Regions from separate parts of the Nocardioides ginsengisegetis genome, predicted to be linked through region 1. Evidence: predicted binding sites of a transcription regulator. Region 1 holds the regulator's gene; the other holds the start of a gene.
What was found. Region 1 encodes HrcA, which represses chaperone genes, less so after heat shock. Its sites were predicted from a motif close to TTGGCACTCGNNNNNNNCGAGTGCCAA; they were not measured.
Positions count from the first base shown of each region.

Region 2: the regulator HrcA is predicted to act here: its motif matches at 1,639-1,665, upstream of groES (co-chaperone GroES).

Region 1 covers NZ_JACGXA010000001.1:1,096,958-1,104,210, forward strand. The annotation lists gene FB382_RS05105 (adenylate/guanylate cyclase domain-containing protein) at 1-1,732, shown strand, start outside; gene FB382_RS05110 (Crp/Fnr family transcriptional regulator) at 1,735-2,397, opposite strand; gene FB382_RS05115 (GAF domain-containing protein) at 2,436-2,960, shown strand; gene FB382_RS05120 (S8 family serine peptidase) at 2,957-3,769, shown strand; gene FB382_RS05125 (hypothetical protein) at 3,882-4,226, shown strand; gene FB382_RS05130 (MBL fold metallo-hydrolase) at 4,315-5,166, opposite strand; gene hrcA (heat-inducible transcriptional repressor HrcA) at 5,242-6,255, shown strand; gene dnaJ (molecular chaperone DnaJ) at 6,303-7,253, shown strand, end outside.
Region 2 covers NZ_JACGXA010000001.1:435,569-442,821, forward strand. The annotation lists gene FB382_RS02110 (cobalamin B12-binding domain-containing protein) at 1-428, shown strand, start outside; gene FB382_RS02115 (THUMP-like domain-containing protein) at 435-1,592, opposite strand; gene groES (co-chaperone GroES) at 1,820-2,113, shown strand; gene groL (chaperonin GroEL) at 2,194-3,819, shown strand; gene FB382_RS02130 (hypothetical protein) at 3,900-5,237, opposite strand; gene FB382_RS02135 (SigE family RNA polymerase sigma factor) at 5,231-5,776, opposite strand; gene FB382_RS02140 (YciI family protein) at 5,819-6,133, opposite strand; gene FB382_RS02145 (GNAT family N-acetyltransferase) at 6,249-7,148, shown strand; gene guaB (IMP dehydrogenase) at 7,219-7,253, shown strand, end outside.

The DNA.
Region 1 (7,253 bases):
CGTCGATCTCGAGTCCGTCCTCGAGGCGCTGGTCCGGGTGCAGCTCCTGCGCCGCGAGACCAACCGCTTCAGCACCGAGCTGGGGCAGTTCCAGTTCGTGCAGAGCGCCGTGCGCCAGATCGCCTACGGCACGCTGTCGCGGCGCGACCGCAAGGCCAGCCACCTCGCGGTCGTGGCGCTCATGGAGGCCGAGGGCGACGACTCGGGCGAGGTGGCCTCGATCGTGGCCCAGCACTACCTCGAGGCCCTCGACGCGGTCCCCGACGACCCCGACCGCCCCGCCCTCGCCGCGGCCGCCGTCACCCACCTGCAGCGGGCCGCTGCCCGTGCCGCGGCACTGGGGTCCCCGGCCGAGGCGGCCGGCCACCTCGGCACGGCGCTGGAGCGGTGTGACGACCCGGCGCTGCGGTCCCGGATCGAGGTCGAGCTGGCCGAGCAGCTGGCCAAGGCCGGTGACTACCAGGCGGCCATGGCACACGCCGAGCGGGCTCGCGACGCTCTCGACGCGGCCGGCGAGGTCAGCCTCGCGGCCCGGGCGGTTGCCAGCCTGGCGACGGCGCTGACCAACTCGGGCGAGTACGAACGCGGTTTCGACGTCGCGGCCGAACGCCACCGGGAGGTCGAGCTGCAGATCGGCCCGCTCGAGGAGATGCTGCTGCTCCGGGCGATGATTTCCTCCGGCATCCGGACGGGCCGCAACATCCGCAACCTGTCCGAGGACTCGGCCCGGCTGGCCGAGAAGCTCGGCACTCCGACCGAGATCGCCAACAGCTACGTCAGCCTGGCGCTCCACTACATGACGAAGGGGCCGCACGGGCTGGGACGGATGCTGCTGCAGTCGGCCTCCGAGATCGCCCGCGACAGCCACGACACGCTGATCCTGTGCCGGGCGCTGACCAACCTGAACGCCGACTGGACCCAGGACGACGCCGAGCGCGCGGCCGGCTACGGCCGCCAGGCCGTCGAGGCCGCCCGGGTCACCGGAGACGCCTACTGGATCAGCTCGACGGCCCTGAACCTCGTCCTCGCCCAGACGATCACCGGCGACTGGGACGGCGTCCTCGCCCGCTCCGACGAGGACTCGATGAACGCGCTCGACATCGGGATGACGGACATGTTGCGCGCCCGCGTCCTCCTCGCGCGGGGCCAGGAGTGGCGGCCCACGGAGCGCCTCGACGAGGAGGGGATCACCGACGACCCGACCCTGCGGGCCTCGCACCAGCTCGCGCTGGCGTTCGACCGCGCGCAGCGGGGCGGTGCGCGCGACCTCGGTGGCGTGCTCACCGAGATGCGGGCCGTGTTCGACGCGATCGGGCTCTTCGACGACTTCAGCACCCTCTTCCACCTCGTCTCGGAGACGGCCTGGCGGTGGGGCGACCGGGCGGCGCTGGAGACCCTGCTCGAGATCGTGGACTCCGACCGCCGCAACAAGCCGCCGCTGGGGGTGGAGGCCTCGGTCCACCGGGTCCGCGGGTTGCTCGCCGCCGAGGACGGCGAGCCGCCCGACGTCGTGGAGGGTCACCTGCGCGCCGCCATCGCCGGCTGCGAGGCCTGGCACGCACGGCCGGCCCTGGCGCGGTGCTGCGCCGACCTGGGCCTCTGGCTGAGCCGGCAGGGCCGCCCCGAGGAGGCCGCGGTCCTGCTGACCCGGGCGCGCGAGCTCTTCGACGAGCTCGGGGCGGTCACCTGGGCCACGGAGCTCGATGAGCAGCTGGCGGGCGCGACGACGTGACGTCAGTGCGACTTGCGGGTGAGCCAGCCGCGGTCCAGGACGGTGATCCGCCCGCGGCCCAGCTCCACCACGCCCTCGCCCGCGAGTCGCTGCAGCACCTGGTTGACGCTCGGCCGGGTGCCCCCGACGAGGTCGGCGAGGTGCTCCTGCGTGAGCGGGATCGTGGCCGGACCGTCGCCCGCGTCGCCCCCGTAGATCGCAGCCAGCTCGGCCAGGCGCCGGAAGACGCGCCGGTCGAGGCCGTCGTACAACGCCTCGAGGAGCCGGGCGGAGAGGTCCTCGACGCGGCGCGCCATCAGCGTCAGCAGCAGCTGGTCGGCGCCGCGGTGGCGACGACGCAGCTCGTCGAAGGCGGCCGCCGACAGCGACAGCGTCTCGGCCGGCTCGAGGGCCACGACCGTGGCCGACCGCACCGGCTGGTGCCCGTCGAGGAGCGAGAGCTCGCCGAAGTAGTCGCCGCGCCCCAGCACGTTGAGCGTCACCGTGTCGCCGTCGGCGGTGGAGACCCGCACGGCCAGCCGGCCGGCCGCCACGAGATGGAGGCTGTCGGACGGGTCGCCCTCGTGGACCAGCACCTCGCCGCGCGCGAACGTGCGGCGCCGGGTCGTCGCCAGCAGCTGCCGGCGCTCCTCGTCGTCGAGCGAGGCGAGCAGGGGCCACTCCATGGCGCCAGTGAACCACCCGGAACCCCTCAGGAGGACCCGTGACACCCAACCCCGAGGTGGAGCGCTCGCTGGCCGCGATGCGCGCCCTGTTCGGTGCCGAGGCCTGCTCCTGCGCGGTCGTCGACGACTCCGGTGAGTCGTTGACCTTCGTGGCCGCCGACGGGCAGGGCGCGGCCGAGATCGTCGGCGTCTCGCTGCCGATCGGCCGCGGCATCGCGGGCTGGGCGGCGATGTCGGGCCAGCCGATCGCGGTGCGCGACGTGCGGACCGACTCACGCTTCGCCCGGGATGTCGCCGAGGCCACCGCCTACGTGCCGACCTCGGTCCTGGCAGCGCCCCTGTACGGCGCCGACGGCGAGGTGCTCGGGGTGGTCGAGGTGCTCGACCCGACCGTGGACCAGGCCTCCGACTGGGTGCTGGCCGTGCTGGGCACCCTGGCCGTGCCGATCGCGGCCCTCGTCGCCGGTGGTGACCGGGGCGACGTCGGTGAGACCCGGCTGCTCGAGCTCGGCCGGTCGGTCCTCGCCGCCGTGGAGACGTACGGCGCCCCGGGGCGCCGATGAGCCTGCTGCCGGCCTGGTCGGCCGCGTTCGAGTCGGGGGTCCTCGCCCAGGTGCGGGCGCTCCCGATCGCCGACGCGCGTGAGTGGGCGTTCGGCGGCTCGACCGGGGCGGGCGTGAAGGTGGCGGTCATCGACAGCGGCATCGACGGCGACCACCCGCGGGTCGGCGGGATCGCCGGGGGAGTGGCGATGGTGGTCGACCCGGACACCGAGGACGGCTTCCGCGCCGACGAGGGTCCCCACGAGGACCTGGTCGGCCACGGCACCGCCTGCGCCGCGATCATCAAGGCCATGGCGCCGGACGCCGAGATCTGGTCGGTGCGGGTGCTGGGCCCCAATCTCAAGGGCCGCGGCGCGCTGTTCTACGGCGGCATCGGCTGGGCGATCGACCACGGCATGCACGTGGCCAACCTGTCGTTGTCCAGCAAGAGCGAGGCGATGTTCGGGCCGCTGCACGAGGTCGCCGACGAGGCCTACTTCGGCAACACGGTCCTGGTCAGCGCGGCCAACAACAGCCCCGGGCCGACGTACCCCTCGCAGTACGCCTCGGTCGTCTCGGTGGCCGCCCGGGAGGGCGCCGACCCGATGGGGCTGGCCTACAACCCGAAGCCGCCGGTGGAGTTCGGCGCGCGCGGGATCGACGTCGACGTGGCGTGGGCCGACCGGTCCTCGATCGTCGCGACCGGAAACAGCTTCGCCGCACCGCACGTGGCCGGCATGGTCACGCTGCTGCTCGGCAAGCACCCGGGGCTCACGCCCTTCCAGGTGAAGGCGGTGCTCCAGGCGGTGAGCGAGAACGCCGTCCCGTAGGGGTCGGCGAGAAGACGCTCGCTGTGTCAGCGAGCAGACGGAACGGAGCGAGCAGCAGGAGCACAGTTCGGAACAACCAGGGCGAGCGGCCCACCAACAGAGGAGAACCACCATGAACGACAACCCGATCAACGAGCCGACGGACGAGGACGTGGAAGGTCACCGCAGGGCCGGCGGCCACACGTTCGCCGAGGACGAGGACGTCGAGGGCCACCGCAGGGCCGGCGGCCACACGTTCACCGACGACGAAGACGACGTCGAGGGCCACCGCAGGATGGGTGGACCCACGCTGACGGACGAGGACGACGTCGAGGGACACCGCAGGGCGGGCGGCCACACGCTCTCCGAGGAGGAGGACGTGGAGGGTCACCGCAGGGCGGGCGGTCACACGCTGACCGACGACGACGACGTCGAGGGTCACGTCCAGCCCCGCCGCGACATCGACATCGAGCGCTGAGCGCCGGGGTCGAGCCCTCGGGCCGCGTGGCCCGCTCGTCAGATCGGCCCGGACCTCCAGGGGTTCCGGGCCGGTCGTGCGTGCGCTGTCAGATGAGGGGCAGACGCTTCTGGCTGCGGGGCAGCTGCTCGTAGCCACGGCGTACGGCGTGTCCGAGCACCTCGCGCAGGTAGGGCCAGTCGCCCACCTCCAGGGCCTGGTCGACCGGCACGCCCCGGGTCGCGAGGTCGCGGATCGTCTCCGCGACGATGCCGATCGCGTTGCGCTGCTCCTCGACGAAGTCGCGGGTGACCGGAGCCCCGTGACCGGGCACCACGACCGTCGACGACGTGGTCAGCCCCAGCACGATGTCCAGCGCGAGCGGCCACTCCAGCGGGTAGCAGTCGCCGCCGAAGCCCGGCGCCGCCGACTCCTCCACCAGGTCGCCCGCCAGCAGCACGTCGACGTCGGGCACGCGCACCACGAGGTCGCCGCCCGTGTGGCCGCGCCCCGGATGGACCAGCTCGACCGCGCGGTCGCCCAGGTCGAGGGAGACTGCTGAGGAGAACGTCGTGTCGGCCACGACGACCTCGGTCTCCAGCACCTCGTCGCGGTGCGGGTCGGACGGGTCGTCCCGGTAGAGGCCCTTGATCCGCTCGGCCGCCTCGAGGGTCCGCGCCGCCGCCGTCTCGTGGGCGTGGATCGGAATCTGGCCGTAGGCGCTGCGGAACATCCCGTTGCCGAAGGTGTGGTCGAAGTGCTCGTGGGTGTTGACCACGCCGACCACCTCGCCCGCGCCCAGCCGGCGTACGTCGTCCAGGACGCCGCGCGCCGCCAGCGCCGAGGCGTGCGTGTCGACCGCGAGCAGCCCGCGGTCACCGCCGACCAGTGTGACGTTCACGTCGAACCACTCGTAGCGCGCGACCCACACGCGCTCGGCCACCTCCGTGAACTCCGTCATGGCCCGAGACCCTAGTACCCTTGGCACTCCGAACACGCGAGTGCCAAGACTGACGACAGCGCCGAGGAGGTCACGATGCAGGAAGAGCGCCGGCTCGCCGTGCTCCGCGCCATCGTCGAGGACTACGTCTCGACCGAGGAGCCGGTCGGGTCCAAGGCTCTCGTGGAGCGCCACGGGCTGGGCGTGTCACCGGCCACCGTGCGCAACGACATGGCCGCGCTGGAGGAGGAGGGGTTCATCACCCAGCCCCACACCAGCGCCGGCCGGGTGCCCACCGACAAGGGCTACCGCCTCTTCGTGGACCGCCTCTCGACGGTCAAGCCGATGAGCGCTGCGGAGCGCAAGGCGATCTCGACCTTCCTCGACGGCGCCGTCGACCTCGACGACGTCGTGCAGCGCTCCGTGCGGACGCTCTCGCAGCTGACGCGTCAGGTCGCCGTCGTGCAGTACCCCACGCTTTCCCGCTCCACGGTCCGCCACGTCGAGCTGGTCGCGCTCTCCCCGACCCGGCTGCTGGCGGTGCTGATCCTCTCCACCGGCCGGGTGGAGCAGCGCGTCGTGGAGCTCGATGCCCCGATCACCGACGAGGACCTCGCCGACCTGCGCCTCGCGGTCAACCGGGCGGCGACGGGTGCCGTGATCGCCGACGCGGTGACGGCGCTGCGTGCCGTCGTACCCGTCGTCGACGGGGAGGCGACCCGCTCGGTCGTCGAGGTGCTCGTCGAGGTGCTCGTCGACCACCGCTCCGACGAGCGGATCGCGGTCGGCGGTGCCGCCAACCTCGCGCGCTACGGCGACAGCTTCGACTCCGCGGTCAGGCCGCTCCTCGAGGCGCTGGAGGAGCACGTGGTGCTGCTCAAGCTGCTCGGCGAGGCCTCCACCGGCGGCGCGGTCACCGTCCGGATCGGTCACGAGGGCCCCTACCAGGAGCTGTCGGCCACCAGCGTCGTCGCGACCGGCTACGGCCCGCGCGACGAGGCCGTGGCGACCCTCGGGATCGTCGGCCCGACCCGCATGGACTACCCCGGCACGATGGCGGCGGTCCGCGCGGTCGCCCGCTACGTCTCCCGCCTCCTCGACGAGGGCTGAGGCCCTCTTCCCCGAACGCCCCCCACAGCAACGAGAAGGAACGTGTTTTGAGCCAGGACCTGTACGACCTCCTCGGTGTCGCCCGCGACGCGGACGCCGACGCCATCAAGAAGGCCTACCGGCGTCTGGCCCGGCAGCTGCACCCGGACGTCAACCCGGACCCCGAGACGCAGGAGAAGTTCAAGGAGGTCTCGATGGCCTACGAGGTGCTCTCCGACCCCCAGAAGCGCGCGGCCTACGACCGCGGCGGCGACCCGTTCGGCGGGCAGGGCGGCGGCTTCGGGCAGGGCGCCGGCTTCTCCTTCACCGACATCATGGACGCGTTCTTCGGCGGCGGGGCGCCGGGCGCCGCGCAGGGCCGGGGCCCGCGTCCGCGCGTACGCCGTGGCCAGGACGCCCTGATCCGCCTCGAGGTCGACCTCGCCGAGGCCGCCTTCGGCACCGCCCGCGAGCTCAAGGTCGACACCGCCGTCCTGTGCACCACCTGCAACGGTGATGGCGCCGCTCCCGGCAGCCACCCGGTGCCGTGCGAGACCTGCCGCGGTGCGGGCGAGGTCGCCCACGTGCAGCGGTCCTTCCTCGGTGAGATCCGCACGCTGCGCCCGTGCGCGGCGTGCCGCGGCTTCGGCTCGATCATCCCCGACCCGTGCCGGGAGTGCTCCGGTGACGGCCGGGTCCGCTCGCGCCGCACGTTGACCGTCAAGATCCCCGCCGGTGTCGACAACGGCACCCGCGTCCAGCTCACGGAGCAGGGCGAGGTCGGCCCCGGTGGCGGCCCCGCCGGCGACCTCTACGTCGAGATCCACATCGCGCCACACGAGACCTTCACCCGCCACGGCAACGACCTGCACTGCACCGTGTCGGTGCCGATGTCGGCGGCCGCGCTGGGCACCACGCTGACCCTGCCGACGCTGGAGGCCGACGTCGAGAGCGGCGCCGACTCGGGCGTCGAGACGTCCTTCGAGCTCGAGCTCAAGCCCGGCACCCAGTCCGGCACC
Region 2 (7,253 bases), 660 kb from region 1:
TCGGGGCCACGGCGTACGCCCCCAGCATCGAGGCCGTCGTCGAGGTGCTCGACCGGCTGCCCGCCCGCCTCCCACGGCTGCCCGACCTCGAGACGGTGCCGGGCGAGGCCGAGGGCGCCTGGCTGGAGGACGCCCGGCCCGAGCTGGCGGCGTACGTCGTCCGGCAGGTACGCCGCCGGGTCGGCGACGAGGGCGGCACCCCGGACTGGTGGACCGACTACGAGAGCAACGTCGACCACCTGGTCGGCTGTCTGGGCGCGGCGCTGGTGACCGGGGACGACACGATCATGCTCGAGGTGCGGGAGTGGATGGCCCGGATGCTCACGCGCCGCGACGCCCCGCCCACGGTCATGGAGCTGACCTGGGACACCCTCGCTGGCCGGGTCCGCGGCCACCCGATGGCCCGGCTGCTGCTGGCCTCGGCATAGAAGCCCTCAGAACGGCCGGACGAGCAGGGCCGTGCCGCTCCCGGCGACCCGGGTGAGCACGACGGTGGCGGTCTCGTCGCCGGAGAGGTCGAGCCGCTTGCGCAGCTGCTCGGGCACGACCTCGACGCCGCGCTTCTTGATGGTCAGGGCGCCGACGTTGCGCTCCCGGAGCGCGGCCCGGAGTGCCTTCTCGCGGTAGGGCAGCTCCTCGAGCACCTCGTAGCCACGGGCGAAGGGCGTGCGCATGGCCTCGTCGGAGGTGACGTAGGCGATGTGGGCGTCGACCAGGCCGCCCTGCACCCCGGCGGCGACCGCGGTGACCAGCCCGGCCCGGATCACGGCGCCGTCGGGCTCGTAGAGGAAGCGACCGACCGGCACCACGCCGGCGCCCGGGTCGTCCTCCTCGGTGAGGGTGGCCAGCCCACCGTCGCCGATGACGGTGGCCCGGCGCTCGGTGGTGGCCAGCCGGCCTGACCAGAGCGCGGCCTCCTTGACCTCGCCGTGGTCGCTGACCCACTCGGCCTCGACCCCGGCGGGGATGATCGCGTGCGGGATGCCGGGCGCGACCTTGACGCAGGCGTCGCGGCGCAGCAGCCCCTCGACGAACGGCCACGGCGGGGTCCAGTCGTCGACGTCGAACGTGCGGCCGCGTCCGGTGCGTCGCGCCGGGTCGGCGAACGCCACGTCGAAGGGGGAGTGGTCGACCCCGGTGGCGTCGGCGACCATGACCGCGCCCGGCAGGTCGAGGGCGGCCAGGTTGGCCTCGGCGACGGCCACGCGCACCGGGTCGAGGTCCACGCCGGCGCAGGTCAGGCCGGCGCGGGCGGACGCGATGAGGTCGCCGCCGATGCCGCAGCCGAGGTCGACGAGGGTCTCCATCTGCGCGGCCTGCAACCGGGCGGAGCGGTGCGTGGCGACCGGCAGCCGGGTCGCCTGCTCGAGGCCGTCCGGCGTGAAGTACATCCGGGCCGCGAGGTCGCCGAACTTCGCCTCCGCCTTCCGACGAAGCCCGACCTGGGTGAGCGCGGCGGCGACGTGCCCCGGATCCGCCGTACGACGGAGCTGGGTCTGGGCGTGCAGGGGGTCGGCCGGGGCGTCGGCGGCGCGGGCGAGCAGCTGCTGGCCGTCGTCGGTCAGCAGCCACCGGAAGTCGTCGAGGTCCACGAGGCGATCCTCGCAGAGCGTTGGGCGAACGTTCAGGTGGGCTTCTCTGGCACTCCGCTGGGGCGAGTGCTAACGTCTGATCTGGCACTCTCGCCATGAGGGTGCCAGTGCTTGCGACGAAGAGCGACCCCCGCGACGGCGCCCTTCCCAGCAGGCCCCAACGTCCGGAGGCGCGTCCCGCGCCTTCACCCAGAGTCAGACAAGTGGAGAAAGTGGAGGTCGACATCGTGTCGGTCAACATCAAGCCCCTCGAGGACCGCCTCGTCGTGAAGCCCCTCGACGCCGAGCAGACCACGGCCTCCGGCCTGGTCATCCCGGACACCGCCAAGGAGAAGCCCCAGGAGGGCGAGGTCCTGGCCATCGGTCCGGGTCGCATCGACGACAACGGCAACCGCGTCCCGCTGGACGTCAACGTCGGCGACAAGGTCATCTACAGCAAGTACGGCGGCACCGAGGTCAAGTACGCCGGCGCCGAGTACCTCATCCTGAGCGCCCGCGACGTCCTCGCCGTCGTTTCCTGATTTCGCCGGGTCGTGCTGCCCACGGTGCGCTCCTGCGCACCCTGGGCGGCACGACCCGAACTCGTTTCTAGAGGAGACCAATGCCCAAGATCCTGGAGTTCGACGAGAACGCCCGCCGCTCGCTCGAGCGCGGCGTGGACAAGCTCGCCAACGCCGTCAAGGTGACGCTCGGCCCCAAGGGCCGCTACGTCGTCCTCGACAAGAAGTGGGGCGCCCCCACGATCACCAACGACGGTGTGACCGTCGCGCGGGAGATCGAGCTGGACGACCCGTTCGAGAACCTCGGTGCGCAGCTCACCAAGGAGGTCGCCACCAAGACCAACGACGTCGCGGGTGACGGCACCACCACCGCCACCGTGCTGGCCCAGGCGATGGTCCACGAGGGCCTGCGCGCCGTGGCTGCCGGCTTCAACCCGATGGGTCTCAAGCGGGGCATGGACGCCGCGGCCGAGGCCGTCGGCGACGCGCTGCGCGAGGCGGCCCGCGAGGTCGAGTCCCGCGAGGACATGGCCTCCGTGGCCACGATCTCCAGCCGCGACAGCGTCATCGGCGACCTGCTCGCCGAGGCCTTCGACAAGGTCGGCAAGGACGGCGTGATCACCGTCGAGGAGTCCAACACCATGGGCACCGAGCTGGAGTTCACCGAGGGCATGCAGTTCGACAAGGGCTACATCTCGGCCTACTTCGTCACCGACCCCGAGCGCATGGAGGCCGTCCTCGACGACCCCTACATCCTGCTGCACCAGGGCAAGATCTCCGCGATCTCCGACCTGCTGCCGCTGCTCGAGAAGGTCATCGCCGCCGGCAAGCCGCTGTTCATCCTCTCCGAGGACGTCGAGGGCGAGGCCCTCTCGACCCTGGTCGTGAACAAGATCCGCGGCACCTTCAACGCGGTCGCCGTCAAGGCCCCCGCGTTCGGTGACCGCCGCAAGGCGATGATGCAGGACATCGCGACCCTGACCGGTGGTCAGGTCATCGCCCCCGAGGTCGGCCTCAAGCTCGACCAGGTCGGTCTCGAGGTGCTGGGCCAGGCCCGTCGCGTCGTGATCACCAAGGACAACACCACGATCATCGACGGCGCCGGTGACGCCGCCGCGGTCGAGGGTCGCGTCAACCAGATCAAGGCCGAGATCGAGAACACCGACTCCGACTGGGACCGCGAGAAGCTCCAGGAGCGCCTCGCGAAGCTGGCCGGCGGCGTGTGCGTGATCAAGGTCGGCGCCGCCACCGAGGTGGAGCTGAAGGAGAAGAAGCACCGCATCGAGGACGCCGTCTCCGCGACGCGCGCCGCGATCGAGGAGGGCATCGTCCCCGGCGGTGGCTCCGCGCTCATCCACGCGGTCTCCGTCCTCGACGGCGACCTCGGCCTCACCGGCGACGAGGCAGCGGGCGTGCGCATCGTGCGCAAGGCCGCCGACGAGCCGCTGCGCTGGATCGCCGAGAACGGCGGTGTCAACGGCTACGTCGTCACCTCCAAGGTCCGCGAGCTCGGCATCGGCAACGGCTACAACGCCGCCACCGAGGAGTACGGCGACCTGGTCGCCCAGGGCGTCCTGGACCCGGTCAAGGTCACCCGCTCCGCGCTGGTCAACGCGACCTCGATCGCGGCCATGCTGCTGACGACCGAGACGCTGATCGTGGAGAAGCCCGAGGAAGAGGACGACGCCCCCGCGGGCGCCGGCCACGGGCACGGCCACGGCCACTGATCCACCCGTCGCGTCCTGACGCGACACAACACCGACCCGTCGTCAGCTGACGACGGGTCGGTGTCATTTCAGGGGTCGGGTCAGGGGGTCAGCTCTCCGACGTGCTGCACCTGGCCGTGGCCGCGGTTGGTCGGGGTGCACCACAGGAACGTGCCGTCCGGTGCCGGACCGCCGTTGCCCCACTTCGCCATCGCGTCGCTGATCCGCAGCAGCCGCCCGGACGCGAGGTCGTAGATGTAGGTCCCCGCCTGGCCGCGTTCGTACGCCGTGATCTCGACGAGGCTGCCGTCGCCGCCGGCCCCGGCCAGCATGCCGTCGATGCTGCTGTCCTGGATCGTGACGACCTGGTCGCCGTCGGTGGTGAGCACCTGGACCCGGTCGTCGCGGACGTCGCCGTAGGTGCCGCAGTACTGGCTGAGCACCACCCGGTCGTCGGTCGCCCCGAAGCCGAGCAGGTTGCACCGGTCGCCGGAGTGCGGGTCGAAGGCGTGCTCCTCGCCGGTCGCGAGGTCGCGCACGTGCACCTGCCCGGCGTCGCCGTTGCTGCGGTCGGTCCACACCATCGAGTGCGGCGTGAAGGCCAGCTCGCCGAAGCGCAGGCCCTCGTCGCGGGCGTCGGAGCCGTCGGTCAGCGAGACCGACCACAGCTCGAAGGAGTCGCCCTGGGCGTCGGCGTCCTCGGCGTCGCCGCCCGCCTGGGTCGGCCAGCCGCCCTCGGGGATCTTGCCCTGCGTGGCGGGCACCCCGACGTAGAGGCGCTCGTCGGGGCCGACCTGGGCCGCTCCGGGGAAGCCCACCGCGGGCAGGCCGGGCCAGGTCAGCTCCGACCACGTGCGCCTGCCGCGGTCGAAGACCCAGGCCGTCAGCGTCGAGGCCTTGCTGCCGGACGGACCCACGAGGATGAGGCGGTCGGACCCGAGCTCGGCCGGCCAGGTCTGGGTCTGGCCGATGCGCAGGTCCGGCAGCCAGTCCTTGGTCCCGGTCGCGGGGTCGAGCAGCGCGAACCGCGGCCGCAGCTGGTCGGACCGCGGCCCGTCGCGGAAGAGGATGAGCCCGTCGTCGGTGACGCCGTCGAAGTACTGCCCGTTGTCGGCGTCGAGGTTGTCGTTGGTGTACGACGCCAGCTCGGTGTAGTCGCGTCCGGCCACGGCCGGGACCGCGTCGGCGAGGCTGGTGGTCGGCGCGTCCGGCAACGGCCGCGAGGCTGGTCCGGTGGCGTGGTCGGTGCCGGGACCGCCGAGCGCCAGCGCGGTCACGAGACCCGCGACGGCGACGGCCGAGACGGCCCCGGAGCCGACCAGGGTCCGCCGGCGGCGTACGCGGGACCGGCCCAGGCGCAGCACCTCGCCGAGGTCGGCGTGGTCCTCGGGGGCGTGCTCGACGTTCTCGCGCAACAGCGTGCGCAGCTCGTTCACCACGGCAGGCTCCTCTCTCCGGCGACCGCGAGCTCGTCGCGGGCCGCCGCCTCGAACATGGACCGGAGACTGGCGAGCGCCCGGGACGTCTGGCTCTTGACCGTGCCCTCGCTGCAGCCGAGGGCGATCGCCGTGGCGTGCACGTCGAGGTCCTCGAAGTAGCGCAGCACCACGCAGGCCCGCTGCCGCTCGGGCAGCCGGGCCAGGGCGGCCATCAGGGCGGCCCGGTCGGCGACCGCGCCCGCCACGTCGTCGGGCGTCGCGCCCTCGTGGTGCTCGGCCACCGGCAGCTCGGTGCTGGACCGGCGCCGGGCCGAGTCCAGGAAGGCGCTGACGACGGCCTTGCGGGCGTAGGCGAGCTCGCCGCCGTTGCGCACCAGCCGCGGCCACGCGACGTACACGCGGACCAGGCCCTCCTGGACGTGGTCCGACGCGCGGTCCCAGTCGCCGCACAACAGGTAGGCCGTCCGGCGCAGCCGGGCCCGCGAGGCGGCCGCGAACTCCGTGAACGCCTCGTCCCCGGCCTCGTCCCTGCGCCTCATCAGCGGTTCTTCCCCCGAGTCTCCATGTCCCTCTGAACGAGGTCAGTCGGCGATCGGTTGCACGCGATCCCGGAGCAGCGAGACCCGGAACGGCCGCAGCTCGCCGGTGACCACCCCGCGCGCGATGGCGGGGTCGGACTCCATGATGGCGCGGGCCGCGTCCTCGTCCGGGGCCTCGAAGACCGTGATGCCGGTGTTGGTCGGACCCAGCGTCGGGCCGGCCAGCACCAGCACGCCGTCGGCGAGCAGCTGCTGGAGGTGGCTGAAGTGGTCGCCGAACACCTCGCCCTCCTGCTCGGTCATCGTCTCGGCGAAGTCGGTCCGCGGAGGGTGCAGGAAGTAGATCCACTCGGCCATCCGGCCATTGTTCCACCGCCGAAACACCGCGGACCCGATCCGGCAACACGTCCGGGTCAGGCTCGCTGGGTCGACCGGCGACCGGCGCCGGCGCGTCTCGAGGGGGAGATCACCCATGCTGTGGCGAGTCCGCACCACCCTGCCCGACCGACCGGGCGCCCTGGCCGTGCTCGCGCAGAGCTGCGGCGCCGCGGGCGTCAACATCCTGGGCCTGCAGATCTTCCCCGGCATCGAGACGGTGACCGACGAGCTCGTGCTGCGCGTGCCGGACGCCTGGGGGCTGCCGGAGATCGCCGAGCTGATCGAGGCCTCCGGCGGGCAGTCGGTGAGTGCCTCGCCGTGCACCGAGGCGGCCCTGACCGACCAGCCGACCCGCTACGTGCAGGCCGCCCGCCAGATCCTCGCCCAGCCCGCGTCCTTCCCCGAGATCGTCGCCCTGCTCTTCGACGCCGAGGCGGACCCGGTCGAGGGCACGCTCACCCCGGTCCAGGACGTCATGGACATGACGGTGGGGGAGGTCCAGGTCCAGGTGCGCCGTACGGCGCCCTTCACCGCGACCGAGCACGCCCGCGGCGCCTCGATGGCCGACCTGGTCAGCGACGTGCTGGCCCGCGGCCGCGAGTCCGCGCTGGCCCCGACCCTGGGCCGCCGGGTCGGCGCCGGCGCCACTCCGGAGTACGTCGTGGAGGGCGACGCCGTCTCGGCCCTCATCGACGGCACGCCGGTCGGCCTGGCCGTCGTGCGGCCGCCCGTCGAGGACCCCGAGGTGCGGCCCGTGACGCTGCGCGTCGACCCCGCCTGGCAGCGCCGCGGCATCGGGACCCGCCTGCTCGTGGAGGCGGCACGGCTCGCGAACACGATGGGGGCCTCGGAGATCGTGCTGACCACCCGCGCCGACAACCAGGCGGTGCTGCCGATGGTGCTCGCGGCGGGCCTCCGCGGCCGGATCCGGATGGCCGCCGACGTGCTGACCGTGCGGGTGCCCGTGAGGGAGCTGCGCCCGGTCCGGCGCTGAGCGCGCCGATCGCGGGCTTCGTGCTCATGGCGGCTCCCTGAGCTGCGGGGGTGCCCCGTAGGATCTGCGCATGGAGGTACCCGAGAAGTTCGCCGCCCTGGGCCT